DNA from 3 places in the Lysinibacillus phoenicis genome. Region 3 is predicted to be linked to each of the others. Evidence: a T-box and tRNA genes for the amino acid it is inferred to sense, from the RefSeq annotation. Region 3 holds a T-box; the other regions hold tRNA genes.

Region 1 (7,928 bases), 1.5 Mb from region 3:
ACGACATTGAAATTGTAACAAACACATTTATTTTTTAAGTTTTTTATAGGCTTAATAACATTAGTAAGGTTTCAAGACACAAGCAGTTCTAGGAAGCAATCGAGTGAATGAAGGAGCGTACTTCAGTACGTGACTGATTGAACGAGTGAAGCTGACAACGAAATGCGATGTGTATTGAAAGCTGTAGGTTAAGTTATTAAGGGCGCACGGCGAATGCCTTGGCACTAGGAGCCGAAGAAGGACGGCACTAACACCGATATGCTTCGGGGAGCTGTAAGTGAGCTTTGATCCGGAGATTTCCGAATGGGGGAACCCACTACGTTTAATCGCGTAGTATCTTGACGTGAATACATAGCGTCTTGAAGGCAGACCCAGGGAACTGAAACATCTAAGTACCTGGAGGAAGAGAAAGAAAAATCGATTCCCTGAGTAGCGGCGAGCGAAACGGGAAGAGCCCAAACCAAGAGGCTTGCCTCTTGGGGTTGTAGGACACTCTATACGGAGTTACAAAAGAGCGAGTTAGATGAAGCGACTTGGAAAGGTCCGCCAGAGCAGGTAAAAGCCCTGTAGTCGAAAGTTCGTTCTCTCCTGAGTGGATCCTGAGTACGGCGGAACACGTGAAATTCCGTCGGAATCCGGGAGGACCATCTCCCAAGGCTAAATACTACCTAGTGACCGATAGTGAACCAGTACCGTGAGGGAAAGGTGAAAAGCACCCCGGAAGGGGAGTGAAAGAGATCCTGAAACCGTGTGCCTACAAGTAGTTAGAGCCCGTTAATGGGTGATAGCGTGCCTTTTGTAGAATGAACCGGCGAGTTACGATTACGTGCGAGGTTAAGCTTTAGAAGGCGGAGCCGCAGCGAAAGCGAGTCTGAATAGGGCGAAATAGTACGTGGTCGTAGACCCGAAACCAGGTGATCTACCCATGTCCAGGGTGAAGGTAAGGTAACACTTACTGGAGGCCCGAACCCACGCACGTTGAAAAGTGCGGGGATGAGGTGTGGGTAGCGGAGAAATTCCAATCGAACTTGGAGATAGCTGGTTCTCTCCGAAATAGCTTTAGGGCTAGCCTCGTGATGAGAATACTGGAGGTAGAGCACTGTTTGGACTAGGGGGCCATCCCGGTTTACCGAATTCAGACAAACTCCGAATGCCAGATATTTATACACGGGAGTCAGACTGCGAGTGATAAGATCCGTAGTCAAAAGGGAAACAGCCCAGACCACCAGCTAAGGTCCCAAAGTAATCGTTAAGTGGAAAAGGATGTGGCGTTGCACAGACAACCAGGATGTTGGCTTAGAAGCAGCCATCATTTAAAGAGTGCGTAATAGCTCACTGGTCGAGTGACGCTGCGCCGAAAATGTATCGGGGCTAAACGATTCACCGAAGCTGTGGATTGACATCTACGATGTCAGTGGTAGGAGAGCGTTCTAAGTGCGTTGAAGTCAGACCGGAAGGACTGGTGGAGCGCTTAGAAGTGAGAATGCCGGTATGAGTAGCGAAAGACGGGTGAGAATCCCGTCCACCGTATGACTAAGGTTTCCTGAGGAAGGCTCGTCCGCTCAGGGTTAGTCGGGACCTAAGCCGAGGCCGACAGGCGTAGGCGATGGACAACAGGTTGATATTCCTGTACCACCTCCTCACCGTTTGAGAAATGGGGGGACGCAGTAGGATAGGGTAAGCGCGCTGTTGGTTATGCGCGTCCAAGCAGTAAGGCGTGTGTGTAGGCAAATCCGCACACTGTAACGTTGAGCTGTGATGGCGAGTCCGTATGGACGAAGTTCCTGATTTCACACTGCCAAGAAAAGCCTCTATCGAGGTGAGAGGTGCCCGTACCGCAAACCGACACAGGTAGTCGAGGAGAGAATCCTAAGGTGTGCGAGAGAACTCTCGTTAAGGAACTCGGCAAAATGACCCCGTAACTTCGGGAGAAGGGGTGCTCTTGAGCGTGCAAGCGCATGAGAGCCGCAGTGAATAGGCCCAGGCGACTGTTTAGCAAAAACACAGGTCTCTGCAAAACCGTAAGGTGACGTATAGGGGCTGACGCCTGCCCGGTGCTGGAAGGTTAAGAGGAGTGGTTAGCGCAAGCGAAGCTGCGAATTGAAGCCCCAGTAAACGGCGGCCGTAACTATAACGGTCCTAAGGTAGCGAAATTCCTTGTCGGGTAAGTTCCGACCCGCACGAAAGGCGTAACGATCTGGGCACTGTCTCAACGAGAGACTCGGTGAAATTATAGTACCTGTGAAGATGCAGGTTACCCGCGACAGGACGGAAAGACCCCGTGGAGCTTTACTGTAGCCTGATATTGAATTTTGGTACAACTTGTACAGGATAGGTAGGAGCCAGAGATCTCGGAGCGCCAGCTTCGAAGGAGGCGTCGGTGGGATACTACCCTGGTTGTATTGAAATTCTAACCCATGCCCCTTAGCGGGGCAGGAGACAGTGTCAGGCGGACAGTTTGACTGGGGCGGTCGCCTCCTAAAAGGTAACGGAGGCGCCCAAAGGTTCCCTCAGAATGGTTGGAAATCATTCGTAGAGTGTAAAGGCACAAGGGAGCTTGACTGCGAGACCTACAAGTCGAGCAGGGTCGAAAGACGGGCTTAGTGATCCGGTGGTTCCGCATGGAAGGGCCATCGCTCAACGGATAAAAGCTACCCCGGGGATAACAGGCTTATCTCCCCCAAGAGTCCACATCGACGGGGAGGTTTGGCACCTCGATGTCGGCTCATCGCATCCTGGGGCTGTAGTCGGTCCCAAGGGTTGGGCTGTTCGCCCATTAAAGCGGTACGCGAGCTGGGTTCAGAACGTCGTGAGACAGTTCGGTCCCTATCCGTCGTGGGCGTAGGAAATTTGAGAGGAGCTGTCCTTAGTACGAGAGGACCGGGATGGACACACCGCTGGTGTACCAGTTGTCTTGCCAAAGGCATCGCTGGGTAGCTATGTGTGGACGGGATAAGTGCTGAAAGCATCTAAGCATGAAGCCCCCCTCAAGATGAGATTTCCCATTACGCAAGTAAGTAAGATCCCTCAAAGACGATGAGGTAGATAGGTTCGAGGTGGAAGTGTGGTGACACATGGAGCTGACGAATACTAATCGATCGAGGACTTAACCAAATTGTTTGAAGCATTCAATGTACGTTTATCTAGTTTTGAAAGAATAACCTTTCAACTGAATAAGTGAAGTGATGATGGCAAAGAGGCCACACCCGTTCCCATACCGAACACGGAAGTTAAGCTCTTTAGCGCCGATGGTAGTTGGGGGCTTCCCCCTGTGAGAGTAGGACGTCGCTTCGCTTATTTTTTGTGGAGGATTAGCTCAGCTGGGAGAGCACCTGCCTTACAAGCAGGGGGTCGGCGGTTCGAGCCCGTCATCCTCCACCATATGGTCCCGTGGTGTAGCGGTTAACATGCCTGCCTGTCACGCAGGAGATCGCCGGTTCGATCCCGGTCGGGACCGCCATTATTTTTGCCGGTGTAGCTCAGTTGGTAGAGCAACTGACTTGTAATCAGTAGGTCGTGGGTTCGACTCCTATCGCCGGCACCATTCCCTTGGAGGGGTAGCGAAGTGGCTAAACGCGGCGGACTGTAAATCCGCTCCTTAGGGTTCGGCGGTTCGAATCCGTCCCCCTCCACCATTTTAGGGGCATAGTTCAACGGTAGAATAGAGGTCTCCAAAACCTTTGGTGTGGGTTCGATTCCTACTGCCCCTGCCAGGTATTGAGGTACTCGTTCATATACAGCTGTTATGATTTATATAGTGGCGATTGTGGCGAAGTGGTTAACGCATCGGATTGTGGTTCCGACATTCGTGGGTTCGATTCCCATCAGTCGCCCCATTTCAACATTGGGGTATAGCCAAGCGGTAAGGCAACGGATTTTGATTCCGTCATGCCTAGGTTCGAATCCTAGTACCCCAGCCATTTTTTTCTTTAACGAGCCATTAGCTCAGTTGGTAGAGCATCTGACTTTTAATCAGAGGGTCGAAGGTTCGAGTCCTTCATGGCTCATCATTTTTATTTACTAAGCGCCCGTAGCTCAATTGGATAGAGCGTCTGACTACGGATCAGAAGGTTATGGGTTCGACTCCTGTCGGGCGCGCCAATAAATGTATTTTACGGAATGTAGCTCAGCTTGGTAGAGCACTTGGTTTGGGACCAAGGGGTCGTAGGTTCGAATCCTGTCATTCCGACCATCTTTTATTTAAATGGGGCCTTAGCTCAGCTGGGAGAGCGCCTGCCTTGCACGCAGGAGGTCAGCGGTTCGATCCCGCTAGGCTCCACCATTTCAATATTTTTGGAGGTATACCCAAGTCTGGCTGAAGGGATCGGTCTTGAAAACCGACAGGCGGGTAACACCGCGCGGGGGTTCGAATCCCTCTACCTCCTCCATTTCGGGTCAGTAGCTCAGTTGGTAGAGCATTAGATTGAAGCTCTAAGTGTCGGCGGTTCGATTCCGTCCTGACCCACCATTATTTGCGGGTGTAGTTTAATGGTAAAACCTCAGCCTTCCAAGCTGATGTCGTGAGTTCGATTCTCATCACCCGCTCCAAAATGGGCCTATAGCTCAGCTGGTTAGAGCGCACGCCTGATAAGCGTGAGGTCGATGGTTCGAGTCCATTTAGGCCCATCATTATTCCGAAGTAGCTCAGTTGGTAGTAGCACCTGACTGTTAATCAGGTTGTCGCAGGTTCGAGTCCTGCCTTCGGAGCCACGGCCCGTTGGTCAAGTGGTTAAGACACCGCCCTTTCACGGCGGTAACACGGGTTCGAATCCCGTACGGGTCATCAAGCATGTAGCACAGATGTGTGTTACATGCTTTTTTCTATATGTAGATGTTCAACCAAGACTATAAAACCATTAAAAGGTTCTGTAGCTTTTTTATGGTGAACATAGGACAGTATAAATGCTTTAGCTCATTTCAAGGTCCTGTTCCATTTATCAATCACATGTTTCACCCACTAATAAATTTGAACAAACTATTTCATATATGCAATATGTATGTTTTTTCAACAGCTATTTTCATGGTGCTTGCCGTATCGTTGCTCTAATATGAGGATAAGTGGAGGAATCGATATGAGTATACAGGAGATAGAGCAATTCTTAAGTCAATATCAGAAAGAACAAAATAAATCAGATCTTTGGTTAGAGAATAGATTGCAAGAGATTAAGAGTGAAGGTGAATATTACCCCACAACAGAGGAACTAGTTTTTGGAGCACGTGTCGCATGGCGTAATAGTAACAAATGTATTGGACGCTTGTTTTGGCAGTCATTGCATGTAGTAGACGCACGAGATCTTTTAGACGAAGAGGATATTTTTCGAAAATTACTAGAGCATATCGAGTATGCAACAAATAGTGGGAAAATCCGCCCTACAATAACCGTGTTTGCCTCAGATCGAGTACGGATTTGGAATCACCAACTTATCCGTTATGCGGGCTATGAAACGGAATTAGGTGTTATAGGTGATTCTCATTCTGTTGCGTTTACACAAGTATGTGAAACGCTAGGCTGGAAAAGTGAGAGAACAGCTTTTGATGTGTTACCACTTGTTATACAAGTAGATGGGCGAGCTCCAAGGCTGTTTACAATTCCAGCAGAATATATTTTAGAGGTGCCAATCCGCCATCCAGAGGAAGCTGAAATAGAAAAATTAGAGATGAAATGGTATGCTGTACCCATTATCTCGAGTATGCGTTTTCGAATGGCAGGCATTGATTACCAAGCTGCTCCTTTTAATGGTTGGTATATGGGGACAGAAATTGGAGCACGTAATTTAGCTGATCATGACCGCTATAATATGCTACCAGCTATTGCTGAGATTTTTAATCTTGATACAACCAAACAAGCTTCTCTTTGGCGTGATCGTGCATTAGTGGAGCTTAATATAGCAGTTCTCCATTCCTTTAAAGAAGATGGGGTAAGCATTGTCGATCATCATACAGCGGCTCAGCAGTTTAAATTATTTGAGGAAGCAGAGCTATCGGCTGAACGGGAAGTTACAGGCAACTGGACATGGTTAATTCCACCGCTTTCACCTGCAACAACGCATATTTTCCATAAGCCCTATGTAAATGTCTATCATACACCAAATTATTTTTATCAAAAACCATGCTATTAACAATAGAAGACTCTTCAATTTCCTATCAGTAAATTTATCAATTAATTGTATTTTAAGAAGAGGGTGATCCACTATGTTGGAGCAGCAAATTCCAGATATCCCGTGGCAACAATTGACCACACCTTATGGAAGAGGTGCAGCCATTCCGCAGCTGATTGAAGAGGAAAATTACCGACAACTAGCTGAGTTAATTGAACATCAAGGTACACTTTGGCAGGTGACACCATGGGTTTTGTTAATCCTTTTAAAAAAGCTGGGTAGCCAAGATAGGGAGGATGTCTCCTTACAAGAAATTGAACTTTATTTAGCCGTTGCTCAGGCGATTACTGTGGATTATTTAGAGCCAACACAAACTGTTCAACCCATGCAGAAGCTGCTAGATAGAAACTACTTATGGACAGAAAATGAAGAGGATGACGATCAAGAGTGGGAAAGAGAAACGCCGACGGGCTATGAGCAGACAGCATTTTTAAGCTATTATTATTTCAGCTATCTACTCTTACAAGAGGCTATCCCTAGTTTAACGGCTATTACAGTGCACAATAACGAAGCAGCAGACCGTCTTGCGGAACTGCTAAGGTTATTAGAGCAGCTGAATAAATAGGTTGATAAAAAAGCAGATGAGAAACATATGCCATTTCCCATCTGCTCCAATTTAATGGACATATTCATCTTTAGAAGCTCTCATTGAGCAGAAGAAAAGTACCATTGCCACAACTACAAAAAGCCAGCCAGCAATATCCCAGCCACCGAATAAATCATGCAAGTAGCCAAAAAGAATAGGACCAATTGCGGCAAATAAATACCCTAAAGATTGTGCAAAGCCTGATAAATCTGCTGCTTCAAAGGCAGTACGGGTGCGAAGGGTGAAAAACATCATGGCTAATGCGAATGAAGAACCACCTGCTAATCCTAGAAGGACCATCCAAAGTACTCCAAGGCTTGTCCATTCCATTACAACACCAACAAAGCCTACTAAATAGAACGACGTAAACATCAGTACAAGAGGTCGCTGTGAAGTCATTTTACTAGCAATAATAGGCACAGCTAATGCCATTGGAACTTGAGAGAATTGCATAATAGAAAACATCCAGCCAGCCTTATCAGGAGCTAATCCTTGGGCAATATAGATTTCTGGAATCCAAGCTGCAGTCGTGTAGAATAATAAAGACTGTAAACCCATTGCGCCTGTGACGGCCCACGTAACAGGTGATTTCCATAGTGGTGGACCTGACTTTTTAGATGAGGTAGTTGGTTCAGGTTTATTTGATTTTAATTGAGGTATCCAAATTAAAATCGTAACGACAACAAGTACAAGAGCAATGGCCAAAGCCCCTTGCCAGCCTAATGATGAATTAGCTATTGGATAGCTAATACCTGCGCCAAGGCCAGCAGTTAAATTCATGGACATGGTGAAGAAGGCCATCAGTAAGCCTACATGGTATGGAAATTTCAATTTTAGTAATCCTGGAATGAGTACATTTCCAAAAGATATTGCTACGCCAATTAGCATAGTACCAAATATAAGTAATCCTGTTGTTCCAAGTGAGCGTAGAACTATCCCTAAGGCCAATAGAATAGTGGATAAAAATAAAGTAAGCTCAAGCCCTAGTTTACGTGCTACGATAGGTGCAAAAGGCGATATGATGGCAAAAGCAAGCAATGGAATAGTTGTTAGAAAGCCTGCTAATACATTAGAGATACCAAGATCATCACGGATAAAGGATATGATTGGACCAACAACAGTTAATGGCATTCGTAATGTAGAGGCAATAAAAATAACCCCAAAGACTAAAAGTAATGTTGTTC
Region 2 (7,928 bases), 500 kb from region 3:
CGGCTAACTACGTGCCAGCAGCCGCGGTAATACGTAGGTGGCAAGCGTTGTCCGGAATTATTGGGCGTAAAGCGCGCGCAGGCGGTCCTTTAAGTCTGATGTGAAAGCCCACGGCTCAACCGTGGAGGGTCATTGGAAACTGGGGGACTTGAGTGCAGAAGAGGAAAGTGGAATTCCAAGTGTAGCGGTGAAATGCGTAGAGATTTGGAGGAACACCAGTGGCGAAGGCGACTTTCTGGTCTGTAACTGACGCTGAGGCGCGAAAGCGTGGGGAGCAAACAGGATTAGATACCCTGGTAGTCCACGCCGTAAACGATGAGTGCTAAGTGTTAGGGGGTTTCCGCCCCTTAGTGCTGCAGCTAACGCATTAAGCACTCCGCCTGGGGAGTACGGTCGCAAGACTGAAACTCAAAGGAATTGACGGGGGCCCGCACAAGCGGTGGAGCATGTGGTTTAATTCGAAGCAACGCGAAGAACCTTACCAGGTCTTGACATCCCGTTGACCACTGTAGAGATATAGTTTCCCCTTCGGGGGCAACGGTGACAGGTGGTGCATGGTTGTCGTCAGCTCGTGTCGTGAGATGTTGGGTTAAGTCCCGCAACGAGCGCAACCCTTGATCTTAGTTGCCATCATTTAGTTGGGCACTCTAAGGTGACTGCCGGTGACAAACCGGAGGAAGGTGGGGATGACGTCAAATCATCATGCCCCTTATGACCTGGGCTACACACGTGCTACAATGGACGATACAAACGGTTGCCAACTCGCGAGAGGGAGCTAATCCGATAAAGTCGTTCTCAGTTCGGATTGTAGGCTGCAACTCGCCTACATGAAGCCGGAATCGCTAGTAATCGCGGATCAGCATGCCGCGGTGAATACGTTCCCGGGCCTTGTACACACCGCCCGTCACACCACGAGAGTTTGTAACACCCGAAGTCGGTGAGGTAACCTTTTGGAGCCAGCCGCCGAAGGTGGGATAGATGATTGGGGTGAAGTCGTAACAAGGTAGCCGTATCGGAAGGTGCGGCTGGATCACCTCCTTTCTAAGGATTATTTCGGAATACAAACCTAGGGTTTGTAAGATTACGTTTTGCGTTCAGTTTTGAAGGTTCATTCTTCCGAATGAAATACTTCAAAACTTGTTCTTTGAAAACTGGATAAAACGACATTGAAATTGTAACAAACACATTTATTTTTTAAGTTTTTTTATAGGCTTAATAACATTAGTAAGGTTTCAAGACACGAGCAGTTCTAGGAAGCAATCGAGTGAATGAAGGAGCGTACTTCAGTACGTGACTGATTGAACGAGTGAAGCTGACAACGAAATGCGATGTGTATTGAAAGCTGTAGGTTAAGTTATTAAGGGCGCACGGCGAATGCCTTGGCACTAGGAGCCGAAGAAGGACGGCACTAACACCGATATGCTTCGGGGAGCTGTAAGTGAGCTTTGATCCGGAGATTTCCGAATGGGGGAACCCACTACGTTTAATCGCGTAGTATCTTGACGTGAATACATAGCGTCTTGAAGGCAGACCCAGGGAACTGAAACATCTAAGTACCTGGAGGAAGAGAAAGAAAAATCGATTCCCTGAGTAGCGGCGAGCGAAACGGGAAGAGCCCAAACCAAGAGGCTTGCCTCTTGGGGTTGTAGGACACTCTATACGGAGTTACAAAAGAGCGAGTTAGATGAAGCGACTTGGAAAGGTCCGCCAGAGCAGGTAAAAGCCCTGTAGTCGAAAGTTCGTTCTCTCCTGAGTGGATCCTGAGTACGGCGGAACACGTGAAATTCCGTCGGAATCCGGGAGGACCATCTCCCAAGGCTAAATACTACCTAGTGACCGATAGTGAACCAGTACCGTGAGGGAAAGGTGAAAAGCACCCCGGAAGGGGAGTGAAAGAGATCCTGAAACCGTGTGCCTACAAGTAGTTAGAGCCCGTTAATGGGTGATAGCGTGCCTTTTGTAGAATGAACCGGCGAGTTACGATTACGTGCAAGGTTAAGCTTTAGAAGGCGGAGCCGCAGCGAAAGCGAGTCTGAATAGGGCGAAATAGTACGTGGTCGTAGACCCGAAACCAGGTGATCTACCCATGTCCAGGGTGAAGGTAAGGTAACACTTACTGGAGGCCCGAACCCACGCACGTTGAAAAGTGCGGGGATGAGGTGTGGGTAGCGGAGAAATTCCAATCGAACTTGGAGATAGCTGGTTCTCTCCGAAATAGCTTTAGGGCTAGCCTCGTGATGAGAATACTGGAGGTAGAGCACTGTTTGGACTAGGGGGCCATCCCGGTTTACCGAATTCAGACAAACTCCGAATGCCAGATATTTATACACGGGAGTCAGACTGCGAGTGATAAGATCCGTAGTCAAAAGGGAAACAGCCCAGACCACCAGCTAAGGTCCCAAAGTAATCGTTAAGTGGAAAAGGATGTGGCGTTGCACAGACAACCAGGATGTTGGCTTAGAAGCAGCCATCATTTAAAGAGTGCGTAATAGCTCACTGGTCGAGTGACGCTGCGCCGAAAATGTATCGGGGCTAAACGATTCACCGAAGCTGTGGATTGACATCTACGATGTCAGTGGTAGGAGAGCGTTCTAAGTGCGTTGAAGTCAGACCGGAAGGACTGGTGGAGCGCTTAGAAGTGAGAATGCCGGTATGAGTAGCGAAAGACGGGTGAGAATCCCGTCCACCGTATGACTAAGGTTTCCTGAGGAAGGCTCGTCCGCTCAGGGTTAGTCGGGACCTAAGCCGAGGCCGACAGGCGTAGGCGATGGACAACAGGTTGATATTCCTGTACCACCTCCTCACCGTTTGAGAAATGGGGGGACGCAGTAGGATAGGGTAAGCGCGCTGTTGGTTATGCGCGTCCAAGCAGTAAGGCGTGTGTGTAGGCAAATCCGCACACTGTAACGTTGAGCTGTGATGGCGAGTCCATATGGACGAAGTTCCTGATTTCACACTGCCAAGAAAAGCCTCTATCGAGGTGAGAGGTGCCCGTACCGCAAACCGACACAGGTAGTCGAGGAGAGAATCCTAAGGTGTGCGAGAGAACTCTCGTTAAGGAACTCGGCAAAATGACCCCGTAACTTCGGGAGAAGGGGTGCTCTTGAGCGTGCAAGCGCATGAGAGCCGCAGTGAATAGGCCCAGGCGACTGTTTAGCAAAAACACAGGTCTCTGCAAAACCGTAAGGTGACGTATAGGGGCTGACGCCTGCCCGGTGCTGGAAGGTTAAGAGGAGTGGTTAGCGCAAGCGAAGCTGCGAATTGAAGCCCCAGTAAACGGCGGCCGTAACTATAACGGTCCTAAGGTAGCGAAATTCCTTGTCGGGTAAGTTCCGACCCGCACGAAAGGCGTAACGATCTGGGCACTGTCTCAACGAGAGACTCGGTGAAATTATAGTACCTGTGAAGATGCAGGTTACCCGCGACAGGACGGAAAGACCCCGTGGAGCTTTACTGTAGCCTGATATTGAATTTTGGTACAACTTGTACAGGATAGGTAGGAGCCAGAGATCTCGGAGCGCCAGCTTCGAAGGAGGCGTCGGTGGGATACTACCCTGGTTGTATTGAAATTCTAACCCATGCCCCTTAGCGGGGCAGGAGACAGTGTCAGGCGGACAGTTTGACTGGGGCGGTCGCCTCCTAAAAGGTAACGGAGGCGCCCAAAGGTTCCCTCAGAATGGTTGGAAATCATTCGTAGAGTGTAAAGGCACAAGGGAGCTTGACTGCGAGACCTACAAGTCGAGCAGGGTCGAAAGACGGGCTTAGTGATCCGGTGGTTCCGCATGGAAGGGCCATCGCTCAACGGATAAAAGCTACCCCGGGGATAACAGGCTTATCTCCCCCAAGAGTCCACATCGACGGGGAGGTTTGGCACCTCGATGTCGGCTCATCGCATCCTGGGGCTGTAGTCGGTCCCAAGGGTTGGGCTGTTCGCCCATTAAAGCGGTACGCGAGCTGGGTTCAGAACGTCGTGAGACAGTTCGGTCCCTATCCGTCGTGGGCGTAGGAAATTTGAGAGGAGCTGTCCTTAGTACGAGAGGACCGGGATGGACACACCGCTGGTGTACCAGTTGTCTTGCCAAAGGCATCGCTGGGTAGCTATGTGTGGACGGGATAAGTGCTGAAAGCATCTAAGCATGAAGCCCCCCTCAAGATGAGATTTCCCATTACGCAAGTAAGTAAGATCCCTCAAAGACGATGAGGTAGATAGGTTCGAGGTGGAAGTGTGGTGACACATGGAGCTGACGAATACTAATCGATCGAGGACTTAACCAAATTGTTTGAAGCAGTCAATGTACGTTTATCCAGTTTTGAAAGAATAAAATATTATAATATACTTGTAATTTTGATAAAATATGTTATAATAGGTATTGTCTTTCAAATAGTCTAGTGATGATGGCAAAGAGGTCACACCCGTTCCCATACCGAACACGGAAGTTAAGCTCTTTAGCGCCGATGGTAGTTGGGGGCTTCCCCCTGTGAGAGTAGGACGTCGCTAGGCTATATACTAAAATTATTCCGAAGTAGCTCAGTTGGTAGTAGCACCTGACTGTTAATCAGGTTGTCGCAGGTTCGAGTCCTGCCTTCGGAGCCATTCTTGGAGAGTTGTCCGAGTGGCCGAAGGAGCACGATTGGAAATCGTGTAGGCGGTTAACACTGTCTCAAGGGTTCAAATCCCTTACTCTCCGCCAGCACTTTGATTTATTCCAAACGAAGGCCCCTTGGTCAAGTGGTTAAGACACCGCCCTTTCACGGCGGTAACACGGGTTCGAATCCCGTAGGGGTCACCATTTAAATACCCAGATGGAGGATTAGCTCAGCTGGGAGAGCATCTGCCTTACAAGCAGAGGGTCGGCGGTTCGAGCCCGTCATCCTCCACCATATTTTTCATAACAACATAGTATTATCGCGGGGTGGAGCAGTGGTAGCTCGTCGGGCTCATAACCCGAAGGTCGTTGGTTCAAATCCGGCCCCCGCAACCAAATGGTCCCGTGGTGTAGCGGTTAACATGCCTGCCTGTCACGCAGGAGATCGCCGGTTCGATCCCGGTCGGGACCGCCATTTATTTTTTAAATATGGGTCAGTAGCTCAGTTGGTAGAGCATTAGATTGAAGCTCTAAGTGTCGGCGGTTCGATTCCGTCCTGACCCACCATATTTTTTTGCCGGTTTAGCTCAGCAGGTAGAGCAACTGACTTGTAATCAGTAGGTCGTGGGTTCGATTCCTATAGCCGGCACCATTTTCCCGGAGGGGTAGCGAAGTGGCTAAACGCGGCGGACTGTAAATCCGCTCCTTAGGGTTCGGCGGTTCGAATCCGTCCCCCTCCACCAGTTTTTTTTACTATAGGGGCATAGTTCAACGGTAGAATAGAGGTCTCCAAAACCTTTGGTGTGGGTTCGATTCCTACTGCCCCTGCCAATTAATTTTATGGCGATTGTGGCGAAGTGGTTAACGCACCGGATTGTGGTTCCGGCATTCGTGGGTTCGATTCCCATCAGTCGCCCCATCAAATATAAAATTAATAAACATCATAATACAATGGCGATTGTGGCGAAGTGGTTAACGCACCGGATTGTGGTTCCGGCATTCGTGGGTTCGATTCCCATCAGTCGCCCCATTGTTGGGGTATAGCCAAGCGGTAAGGCAACGGATTTTGATTCCGTCATGCCTAGGTTCGAATCCTAGTACCCCAGCCATTTTTGCGGAAGTAGTTCAGTGGTAGAACACCACCTTGCCAAGGTGGGGGTCGCGAGTTCGAACCTCGTCTTCCGCTCCAATATGATGGCGGCATAGCCAAGTGGTAAGGCACGGGTCTGCAACACCCTTATCACCGGTTCAAATCCGGTTGCCGCCTCCATATTTTATCTGATAATCGGTTTATCCGATTTTTTTTATCTCCATTATGCCGGTGTGGCGGAATTGGCAGACGCGCACGACTCAAAATCGTGTTCCTTTGGAGTGTCGGTTCGACCCCGACCACCGGTATCATTACGTATATATACGTTACATTTAGTAAGTTTAGAAAGCTCACAAACCTTGTACTATCAAGGTTTGTGAGCTTTTTGTATTTCCTAAGAGATTACAAGTTTTCAACTAATAGATAGATAAACGAAAAATCGATCTCAGCTTCGATTTCTCGAATATGTAAGAGCCTATTGGTGTTGACATTTATACTGTACGCGGATTGTTAGTTATCAATCTACGTACAGTTTTATTTATGTATAGGTTGATGGAATTGATGCGGATAAAATCAATATGCACAAGAGTTATTATTTTACTTCATTACGTTTATATCATCATAAACGTAATGAAGTAAGTAGGGAAAAAACGGTTATGTGGAAGAAAGAAGATGTTAAGAGTAAAGAAACTGCTAGGGCTTATTACTGTGTATAGTAGTAATCAAGAACAGTATTAGAGATTGTTCACACAGTAAAAGAGTAGGAAGTGGTAAAGAGATGCGTGTAAAAAAATCAAAGTTTCTTCTTTCCTATAAAGAAGAGGATGAATATCTGATTATTAATATTTATACGAATCAAATTTACGCACTAGATAAATTTAGTTCGTTTATTTGGGAAGAGTTAGATAGAACACCGATAATCTCTGATATTTCCAGATTAATAGCTAAAAAAACAAATGAAGATATTTTGATTATTCAAAAGGATTTAGATGGATTTTTAAATTCGTTGTCAAAAGGAGGGTTAATTAAATTTGTATAATTTTTTATATTTATACAAAGAATTAATATCTTTAGATTTCCAAATTCGAAGAAAAGGTTTTGATAAAGTCTTTAGAAGCTATATAAATAAATATTCTATAAATGGTTCTAATGAGGCTTTGACTGAGGAGAACTCTGAAGAGATTTTGGAATGGTTTATTCTTTTAGACCATGTTTGCTGTTGGTATCCTAGGAAAGCGGATTGTATACACAAAACTTTAATTGGTTATAAGATACTTCAATCTAAGTATGGTATACCAGTAAACATGGTAATAGGGATAAAAAAATTTCCGTTAGAGGCACATGCATGGATTCGGTATCAGGGACACAATTTGTTTGAAGAAATGGAAAATATTGATTCATTGAAAGTAATTATAGATTCTAACTCGTATATGAAGGAAGTTGAACCTAGTTGAATTGGTACTTATTTGAATTTATTAATAATTCGGAATGTGAAATAAATGATAATGGACATCTTAAGATCAACAGTAAATCAAAAGTAAATTATTTCAACACATCTTCACAGAACTTTGTTTTGAAAGCAGCATATGCTCAAAATACGACCCCATATGTGTTTTTTGAAAATAATGATGTGTTAATAGTGGGAGACATTGTGATATACAATATTTTGAATCATGGTGTATATGAAAATGTTGATTGGACAGAACAAGAATTACTCACTAATTTAATTTCCCTTTATAACACTTTTGGTTTGGATTTTGTGAAGCGTTTAGATGGCGAATTTTCATTTGTTCTATTTGATAAAAAGAATTTTACATTAATGGCTTGTAGAGATACCTTGGGGGTAAAAAGGCTCTTTTATTTAAAAACCGATACAAAATTAGTAGTTGCGAGCGATATCTTTCTATTGAAAAGTTATCTAAATACACCTGAGTTGAACGGTGTTTACTTTCAAGAATATCTAAATGCAAATGGAATTGTTGATTCCTATTTAACGCCATATAAAGACATCTTGCGTTTACCGAGTGGGAATATGTTTGTTTATGAAAATAAGGAAATTAACCTAATAAAGTATGTGAATTATGATGAATTATTTTCTGATAAATGGATGGTGAAGGAGACAACTATTAATCGGGAAGCGTTAATTGAAGAATTCGAAAGTATTTTGAACAAAGCAGTTTTGAGGAGAGTACACAAAAGCAAGCGAAATACGGTGTTATTAAGCGGTGGCTTAGATTCAACTACTATTTTTA
Region 3 (7,928 bases):
GTAGACGGCGCGTATAATCATGTTCACCCATAACAATTGGAAAGCGGACGGCAACAACAGGGAACGAAGCCTCTTTAAATAGAACAGCCTCTGCTTGTCGTTTTCCTTCCCCATAAGAAAATTCCTCTTTGTGTCCCATGCGAATTTGATAATGATATGGATCGAAGTCTTCTTCCTTCTTCATCTTGCCATCTATTTCATAGGTTGAAAGAGTAGATGTAAAGACGAGCTTTTGGGTTTTTCCCTTCAATAAATCGCAAATTACTTGTGCTTCATTAGGAGAATAGCAAATATTATCATAGACAATATCCCACTTTTTATCAGATAAGACTTGTGCTAAAGCTTCCTGATCATTTCGATTTGCTACTAACTGCTTAACATTGGGACCAAAGGGATTACCACTTTGACCGCGTGTTAAAATCGTTACATCATGACCATTTTCAATACAAAGTTCCACTAGCTTTTTACCAAAAAAGCGTGTCCCGCCTAAAACTAATATATTCATTTTCTTCCACCCCTTTAAAATAGTAGTCCTCTTTATAATGACAAAAAAACAGACTTACTACAAATCAAAAATGAAGTGTAATAAGTCTGTTTATGTTGAAATAGCTGAACGCTATCAAAAATCCTGTCTCATAATAACAAGACGCCGACTTGATTATCGTTTTGATGTTTCGGTAGGAGTCGTATTGCCACTGTCTCCTCCGTTTGTGCCATCTCCAGGATGACCTGAGCCACCATCGCCACCAGAACCATTGCCGCTATTTGAGCCGTTACCATTGTTGTCAGAACCATCGCCATTAGTTGATCCATTACCATTGTTCCCGGAGCCATTGCCGTTATTTGAACCGTTTCCGTTATTACCCGACCCATTACCGTTGTTGGAGCCATTGCCATTAGTAGGTGGCGTTGTTGGTGGTATTTGCTCTTGATCGTTGTTTTCCTCTGGGTCAGGTTTATCCTCACTACCTCCAGTAGAAACAACATTAGATTGTGGTGATGTTAATCCTGTAATATCTACAGCGACCACCACATAAGCTTGTCCACTAGCAACAGTAATACTTTGCGTTGACTCTAACACAGATGTTACAAGTGTGTTACCACCGTTCGTAACGTTATAGATACGATAACCGACAACATCGTTTGATGACCCTGACCAAGATAAAGTAGAACCATTTACTGAAGCTGATACCGCTGCTGGAGGACTACCATCCGCTGGGAAATCAACTGCTGATACCGATGAATTTGATAATGTTGAATTTTTTGGTAAAAGACTAGCAGGGTTTCCGCCAAGTCTACCTAACATTCGTTTAATAAAGGCTTGATTAATGCCTGCACCACCTGATTTAACAAATTCTGCTGGTGTATTTGGTAGAGCATTATAGGTTTTTCCTTTAATCGTCACAACACTTGAAGAGGCTAAGCTATCATCTGGTTGTGATGGTAAAAATACTTTCGCATTAAATAAATCAGAACGCACAAGACCCGCATTCGCACAAGCCGTAGAAGGAGCCATACCTGAAATACCACAGAATGAAGCAGTGACAACATTTTTAGGTGCCTTAAAGCTTGTAGGAGGATCAATTAACTGAGGATCCGCATCATAAACGGCATTCATTAAAGTTCCCCATAGTTTATTCACACGAACACTTGGTTGTAAATACGTGTTATTAAATACATTAAGTGGACGAGGTTGATCGTATCCCATCCAAACACCTAGAGAAACATTTGGGTTATAACCAACTAACCAAACATCTTTATAATCTTGAGATGTCCCTGTTTTTGCAGCGAAATCAGAAGAAAATTTTAATGTATTACGTGCCATCGTACCAGTTCCTTTAGTTAGGACATCACGCATCATATCTGTCACGATATAAGACGTTTCTGGACTAAATACTTGTACTGGTTCCACCTCATGCTGGTAAATAATATTTCCTTCTTGATCTTCGATTCGATCAATCATATAGGCGTCGACGAATTGACCACCATTTGCAAAAGTTGCAAAAGCATTTGTATTTTCTTCTACAGTAGTCCCTTCACTTAAAGCACCAATACCAGTTGCTAGGTTAGTGAAGTCATCTGGGTGTAATTTTGTGAATCCCATTTTTACTAACAGTTCAGCGGGGCGTCTATTAATAATATCATTATATAAACGTAACGCCGATATGTTTTGAGAGTCTGCTAAAGCTTCACGTGCAGGAATAAGTCCTCGCTCATCACTCGTAATATAGTTGCTTGGGCTCCATTTACCAATAGAGAATTTCACGTCAACTAATGGGCTACCTGCACCGATAACCCCGTATTCTATGGCTGGACCATAAACAAGTAGTGGTTTCATCGTCGAACCGTTAGAACGATAAGCTTGTGTTGCGTGGTTTACCTGAGTTGTTTTAAAATCTCGACCTCCGACAAAGCTTAAAATACGACCTGTTGAGTTTTCTATTAAAATACTTCCTACTTGAACGGGCATCTCAATATCAATTTCTTCACCCGTTACAGGGTCTTTCCCTTTACCTGTGTACGTATGGCCATAATACTGGAAGTCTTTCGCTGCTTTTTGCATCGAATCATACATATCTTTATTAATCGTTGAATAAATACGATATCCCTTCGAACGAACATCTCGATCTGCTAAAATCGTATATTTATCCTTTATTTTTTTCTCTGTCTTTAATCGTTCTGGGTCAACCCCATCTTCTTTTGCTAGTTTTTCAGCAATAATTTCTTTTGCACGAGCTTCAAGTTCATATGTTAGCCATGGATATCGATCCTCGGCACGCATTTCAGGTCCTCGGAAATCTGCAGCGATATCATAGTCTAACGCTTCTTTATACTGTGCATCGTCAATATAACCAGCTTCTTTCATACGATATAGTACTGTTTTCATACGATCAATACCTGGTTTTAAAGCTTCCTCACTTTTTAGCTCCCCAGTATTCGTAAATGGTGTATAGGCAAATGGGGCCTGTGGAATACCAGCTATGTACGCAGCTTGTGGAAGTGACAATTCTTTCGCTTTTACTCCAAAAATTCCTTCAGCAGCTGTTTCAACACCTGCGATATTTCGTCCTGAAGAGTTACGACCATACGGAATAATATTTAAATAAGCCTCTAATATTTCTTCCTTCGTCATAAAATGTTCTAAGCGCATAGCAAGTAAAATTTCTTTTGCTTTACGTTCATAGGATACTTCATTTGTTAATACTTGGTTTTTTATAAGTTGTTGAGTAAGGGTAGATCCACCAGTTTGTGTTGCAGAGTTTGTGACATCCTGTAATAACCCACGAATAACAGCTTTTGGTACGATGCCGTTATGTTCACGGAAATACTCATCCTCTGTTGCGAGAACAGCGTTAACTACATCTGGGGCAACATTGCTGAGTGAGGTTTCACGTCGATCTAAATCTGTTCGTAATTTCCCGATATAAATATCGTTGGCAAAATAAATTTCACTGGTTTCTTCATAGCTAAAAATCTGATTTCGTAATTCTTCTTTAGAGCGCAATGGCTCTTCTTTTACAAGAGAAGCAAAATAACCAGCTCCTACTGAACCGACAAATACAGTGCCAAGCAATGCAAAGACTAAAAATAGTAAAAATAAGTTCCAGGTAACACTACCTGAAATACGTAATTTCTTCATCCATTTTTGTTCTAGTAATTCATCGATCTTTGCATTGATTTTTTCAATCCAATCTTTCAATGTATCGACCTCCTAAAATCTTGTTTATTATAGCACATATTGTTTTAGAGCGAACATAGTTATTGACAATGAAAAAGATTCGTATAGAATTATATTTATAGTTTTCTAGTGAGGAAGAGTTTGCAGTAGTGTTTATATTCCCTGTTTAGAGAGCCAGTGGTTGGTGAAAACTGGTCATAATGTAGAGACGAATTACGTACTTGGAGCTTAGACGTGCGCGCCTGCGATAAAGGCGATTGAATGAAGTGGAAGGTGGATGACATCTTCAAGCCGGGTGGTACCGCGTTAGTTTGCAACTTAACGTCCCTGCATGCAATTGTTTGCGTGTAGGGACTTTTTTTATCGAATAATGTCCATGCACGTAATGAATTTCAACCATTTTAGGAGGAATCAACATGACAAATGAATTATTACAAGATTTAGAATGGCGTGGTTTACTATACCAACAAACAGATGCTGAAGGCATGGCAAAACTGTTAGATGAACAATCTGTATCTTTATATTGTGGTGTAGATCCAACTGCTGACTCTATGCATATTGGCCATATTGTGCCACTTTTAACACTTCGTCGCTTCCAAAAGGCTGGTCACCGTCCAATTTTACTTGTTGGTGGTGCGACAGGAATGATTGGTGACCCATCTGGCCGTTCAGAAGAGCGTCAATTACAAACAGTTGAGCAAATCGATCAAAATGTCCAAGGGATCAGAAGCCAATTAGAACGTATTTTTGATTTTGCTGAAGATGGCAATGGTGCACAGCTTGTGAACAATCGTGATTGGATTGGCAATATCAACACAATTGAATTTTTACGTGATTACGGAAAATTAATTAACGTGAACTACATGTTAGCGAAAGATACAATTGCTTCTCGTCTTGACACAGGAATTTCTTTCACAGAATTTGCGTATACGTTAATTCAAGGTATTGATTATAACCATTTATACAATCACTACAATTGCCGAATCCAAGTAGGTGGATCTGACCAGTGGGGGAATATTACTACAGGTTTAGAGGTTATTCGTAAAACACATGAGGAAGAAACAAAAGCCTTCGGTATTACGATTCCTTTAGTAACAAAAGCAGATGGTACAAAATTTGGTAAAACAGCAGGTGGTGCTGTATGGTTAGATGCCAAGAAAACATCTCCTTATGAATTCTACCAATTTTGGATCAATGCTGCGGATGCAGATGTAATCAAATACTTAAAAATCTTTACATTCCTATCTCGTGAAGAAATTGAATCTTTAGCAGTTTCAGTAGAGGAAGAGCCACATTTACGTAAGGCACAAAAAGCACTTGCCGAAGAAATGACTCGTTTAATTCATGGTCAAGAGGCATTGGAACAAGCCATCCGTATTACGGCAGCTTTATTCTCAGGAGATTTAAAAGCACTATCGGCCGATGAAATGAAGGATGCTTTTAAAGATGTTCCTTCTATTGAAATGGCGAAAGAGGACAAAAATATTGTGGACCTTCTTGTAGAGGCAGGTATTTCATCTTCAAAACGTCAAGCACGTGAGGACGTATCGAATGGTGCGATTAGTGTGAATGGTGAAAAAGTGACTGATTTAGAGTACGTTTTTGAGGCGAAGGATCGTCTAGAGGATGCATTCAGTATTGTCCGTCGTGGTAAGAAAAAATATCATATGGTGAAATTCGTATAATTTTATTGTCTAAAACAACATCCCTGTAAATAGAGGGGATGTTGTTTTTTCTTCCTATAAAAAACTTGGATGTTCTATATGCTCATATTCTTGAGGGTGTAGCATTTTAGCAAGCTTTATAGCTCCTTCAATAAGACGAGGAGATGGGCGACAATAAAGCCATTCTTCCATCACATGAAGACGTTCCATTTGAATGGCATGTAGCTCTTGGGCATGTGGACGTTTTAATAAAATGGCTGGTTGTATCCGTTCAAAAGCTACACCTACCCAAGCCATCATAATGTAGTCGGGATTTCGCTTAATGATATCAGCCCAATTTGTTTGAACACTGGCTAACTCTACATCTTGGAATAGATTGACTCCTCCAGCAATTGCACTAATTTCTGTTAGCCAATTTATTTTTCCAGGTGTAAAAATAGGGTTAGGCCACCATTCCCAATAGACGCTAGGTTTCTTGGCAATCGTTTGTGCAATAGAGCGCATCTCTTTAATCGATTGTAAGTATTCATCCATGATTACTTTGGCGCGTTTTTCTACATCACAGGCTCTCCCAAGGGTCAGTAGATCCTGTGCGATTTCCTCTAATGAGTTGGCATTAAAAACAATATGAGGGATATTTCTTTTTTGTAATTCCTCGATATTTTTTTCCATACCAGGCACACTTAAGGAAGCAAGGACAAGATCGGGTGCTAATGCCTCTAAAGCGTCCATATGAATTGATAAATCTGGGCCAAGTTGTGGTAAATCTTTTACAGTTGATGGCCAATCGGAGAAATCATCCACTCCAACAAGCTGGTCAGTCAGTCCTAAATAGGCGACGAGCTCTGTATTGCTAGGACAAATTGAAATTAATCGCATAACGGTCTCCTATTCTTTTTAAGAAAAGTATAACGAGAGTTTTTAGTGTAGACAATATCATGTATGCCAAAGTCATAAAAAAAGGTGGAGAAAACAATGTTTCTCCACCTTGATTCCCTCATTAAGAAAGTGCGATTGCTTCGAGGGACTCCTCTTTTTTCGCTACAGGCCCCATTGCATTTGTGATGATTTGTTTAATATCCTCTAATGTTGCTTTACGAGGATTTGTCTCAGCACAAACATCTAACATTGCATTTTTAGCCAAGATTTCAATATCTTCATCTTTTGCCCCTAATTCACGGAAGCCGCTAGGAATATTTAAATCTTTTGATAGTTTTTCGATGGCTGTAATTGCTTTTTCAGCAGCATCACGTTTACTTAAACCATCCACGTTTTCACCTAATAACTCAGCAATACGAGCAAATCGCTCAGTACGTGCAGTTACATTGAAGCGGCAAACATGTGGCAATAAAATAGCATTACATACACCATGAGGTAGATTGTAGTAACCGCCTAACTGATGAGCAATTGCATGGACATACCCAAGTGAAGCGTTATTGAAGGCCATACCAGCTAAAAATTGAGCATAAACCATTTGCTCACGTGCTTCTAAGTCGCCACCATTTGCATAGGCACGAGGAAGGTATTCAGGGATAAGTTGAAGTACCTTTTCTGCACAAGCATCCGTAATTGGGGTTGCATTTGTCGAAACAAATGATTCAATAGCATGTGTTAGTGCATCAACCCCAGTAGCTGCTGTTAGTGCAGGAGGTAAACCAATCATTAATTCAGGATCATTAATGGAAAGTAACGGTGTCACATGTTTATCAACAATGGCCATTTTTACTTTTCTTGCTGTATCCGTAATAATAGTGAAACGAGTCATTTCACTAGCAGTACCAGCAGTTGTATTAATCGCAATTAATGGCACAAGTGGATTTTGTGATTGATCAACGCCTTCATAATCGTGAATGCGTCCACCATTCGAAGCAATAAGTCCGATACCTTTTGCTGCATCGTGAGCGCTACCTCCTCCAAGAGAAACGATTGAATCACAGCTTTCTGCATGATACACTGCAACGCCCTCTTCAATGTTTTGATCTGTTGGATTTGGTTCTGCTTTAGGGAAAATTGCTACATCAATTCCAGCAGCTGTAATGATATTTGCAATTTGTTCAGAGAGACCTAATTTGTGCAAGCCCTCATCTGTTACGATTAATGTCTTTTTCACTTCTAAATCATTTAAGCGTTTACCAACTTCTTGAATTGCTCCAGGTCCAAATAAGTTTGTTTTCGGCATAACAAATTGCTTTAGAACGTCTGACATATTTCCAACCCCTTTTTAAAAATTATTATTGCTTGAATGATGGTGTACCACCTTTCGGAATTCATCGTATTCTATTTTTTGTAAAAGTTCAACTCGTATTTTTATTAAAATTGTTAATTTTATTCATGTTATTATTTTACAAAAAAGTTAACTGGTTTATAGAGTATGTTGGATGTGTTTTGTATAAGAATATTGAAATTGATATGGTTCATAAATATTTTACTATAAAAATAAAATATATTTTTTGGAAAACGGTTCTATTTTAGGAGTTGTTAGAATAGTAAATAACTGATATTTGTTTTTATTATAATGGTAGTGAAAATGTTATTTTGGAAAGGTGTAATACTATTTTAAAGTACATAAAGCTGTCACGTTTTGT

What was found. A T-box is a leader RNA that pairs with one kind of tRNA and senses whether it is charged. The one in region 3 lies ahead of tyrS (tyrosine--tRNA ligase), so its partner is inferred to be a tRNA-Tyr.
Region 1: it encodes a tRNA-Tyr, which carries the amino acid that the T-box ahead of tyrS (tyrosine--tRNA ligase) is inferred to sense. The anticodon was not compared.
Region 2: it encodes a tRNA-Tyr, which carries the amino acid that the T-box ahead of tyrS (tyrosine--tRNA ligase) is inferred to sense. The anticodon was not compared.

The regions. Positions count from the first base shown of each region.
Region 1 is NZ_JBDFMP010000002.1:2,545,072-2,552,999, reverse strand. It holds rRNA gene ABC382_RS14200 (23S ribosomal RNA) at 187-3,114, shown strand; rRNA gene rrf (5S ribosomal RNA) at 3,179-3,294, shown strand; tRNA gene ABC382_RS14190 (tRNA-Val) at 3,306-3,381, shown strand; tRNA gene ABC382_RS14185 (tRNA-Asp) at 3,385-3,460, shown strand; tRNA gene ABC382_RS14180 (tRNA-Thr) at 3,469-3,544, shown strand; tRNA gene ABC382_RS14175 (tRNA-Tyr) at 3,552-3,635, shown strand; tRNA gene ABC382_RS14170 (tRNA-Trp) at 3,640-3,713, shown strand; tRNA gene ABC382_RS14165 (tRNA-His) at 3,761-3,836, shown strand; tRNA gene ABC382_RS14160 (tRNA-Gln) at 3,846-3,920, shown strand; tRNA gene ABC382_RS14155 (tRNA-Lys) at 3,935-4,007, shown strand; tRNA gene ABC382_RS14150 (tRNA-Arg) at 4,025-4,101, shown strand; tRNA gene ABC382_RS14145 (tRNA-Pro) at 4,116-4,192, shown strand; tRNA gene ABC382_RS14140 (tRNA-Ala) at 4,207-4,282, shown strand; tRNA gene ABC382_RS14135 (tRNA-Ser) at 4,296-4,388, shown strand; tRNA gene ABC382_RS14130 (tRNA-Phe) at 4,393-4,468, shown strand; tRNA gene ABC382_RS14125 (tRNA-Gly) at 4,475-4,548, shown strand; tRNA gene ABC382_RS14120 (tRNA-Ile) at 4,553-4,626, shown strand; tRNA gene ABC382_RS14115 (tRNA-Asn) at 4,634-4,710, shown strand; tRNA gene ABC382_RS14110 (tRNA-Glu) at 4,712-4,783, shown strand; gene ABC382_RS14105 (nitric oxide synthase oxygenase) at 5,073-6,119, shown strand; gene ABC382_RS14100 (TraB/GumN family protein) at 6,193-6,723, shown strand; gene ABC382_RS14095 (CynX/NimT family MFS transporter) at 6,775-7,928, opposite strand, start outside.
Region 2 is NZ_JBDFMP010000002.1:3,510,078-3,518,005, forward strand. It holds rRNA gene ABC382_RS18945 (16S ribosomal RNA) at 1-1,041, shown strand, start outside; rRNA gene ABC382_RS18950 (23S ribosomal RNA) at 1,348-4,275, shown strand; rRNA gene rrf (5S ribosomal RNA) at 4,386-4,501, shown strand; tRNA gene ABC382_RS18960 (tRNA-Asn) at 4,518-4,594, shown strand; tRNA gene ABC382_RS18965 (tRNA-Ser) at 4,600-4,691, shown strand; tRNA gene ABC382_RS18970 (tRNA-Glu) at 4,716-4,790, shown strand; tRNA gene ABC382_RS18975 (tRNA-Val) at 4,806-4,881, shown strand; tRNA gene ABC382_RS18980 (tRNA-Met) at 4,908-4,982, shown strand; tRNA gene ABC382_RS18985 (tRNA-Asp) at 4,986-5,061, shown strand; tRNA gene ABC382_RS18990 (tRNA-Phe) at 5,078-5,153, shown strand; tRNA gene ABC382_RS18995 (tRNA-Thr) at 5,163-5,238, shown strand; tRNA gene ABC382_RS19000 (tRNA-Tyr) at 5,246-5,329, shown strand; tRNA gene ABC382_RS19005 (tRNA-Trp) at 5,344-5,417, shown strand; tRNA gene ABC382_RS19010 (tRNA-His) at 5,430-5,505, shown strand; tRNA gene ABC382_RS19015 (tRNA-His) at 5,541-5,616, shown strand; tRNA gene ABC382_RS19020 (tRNA-Gln) at 5,621-5,695, shown strand; tRNA gene ABC382_RS19025 (tRNA-Gly) at 5,701-5,775, shown strand; tRNA gene ABC382_RS19030 (tRNA-Cys) at 5,783-5,856, shown strand; tRNA gene ABC382_RS19035 (tRNA-Leu) at 5,904-5,984, shown strand; gene ABC382_RS19040 (PqqD family protein) at 6,455-6,715, shown strand; gene ABC382_RS19045 (lasso peptide biosynthesis B2 protein) at 6,708-7,130, shown strand; gene ABC382_RS19050 (asparagine synthase-related protein) at 7,127-7,928, shown strand, end outside.
Region 3 is NZ_JBDFMP010000002.1:4,010,622-4,018,549, forward strand. It holds gene ABC382_RS21570 (NAD-dependent epimerase/dehydratase family protein) at 1-505, opposite strand, end outside; gene ABC382_RS21575 (transglycosylase domain-containing protein) at 659-3,700, opposite strand; T-box leader at 3,803-4,011, shown strand; gene tyrS (tyrosine--tRNA ligase) at 4,096-5,364, shown strand; gene ABC382_RS21585 (cobalamin-binding protein) at 5,419-6,222, opposite strand; gene ABC382_RS21590 (iron-containing alcohol dehydrogenase) at 6,344-7,549, opposite strand.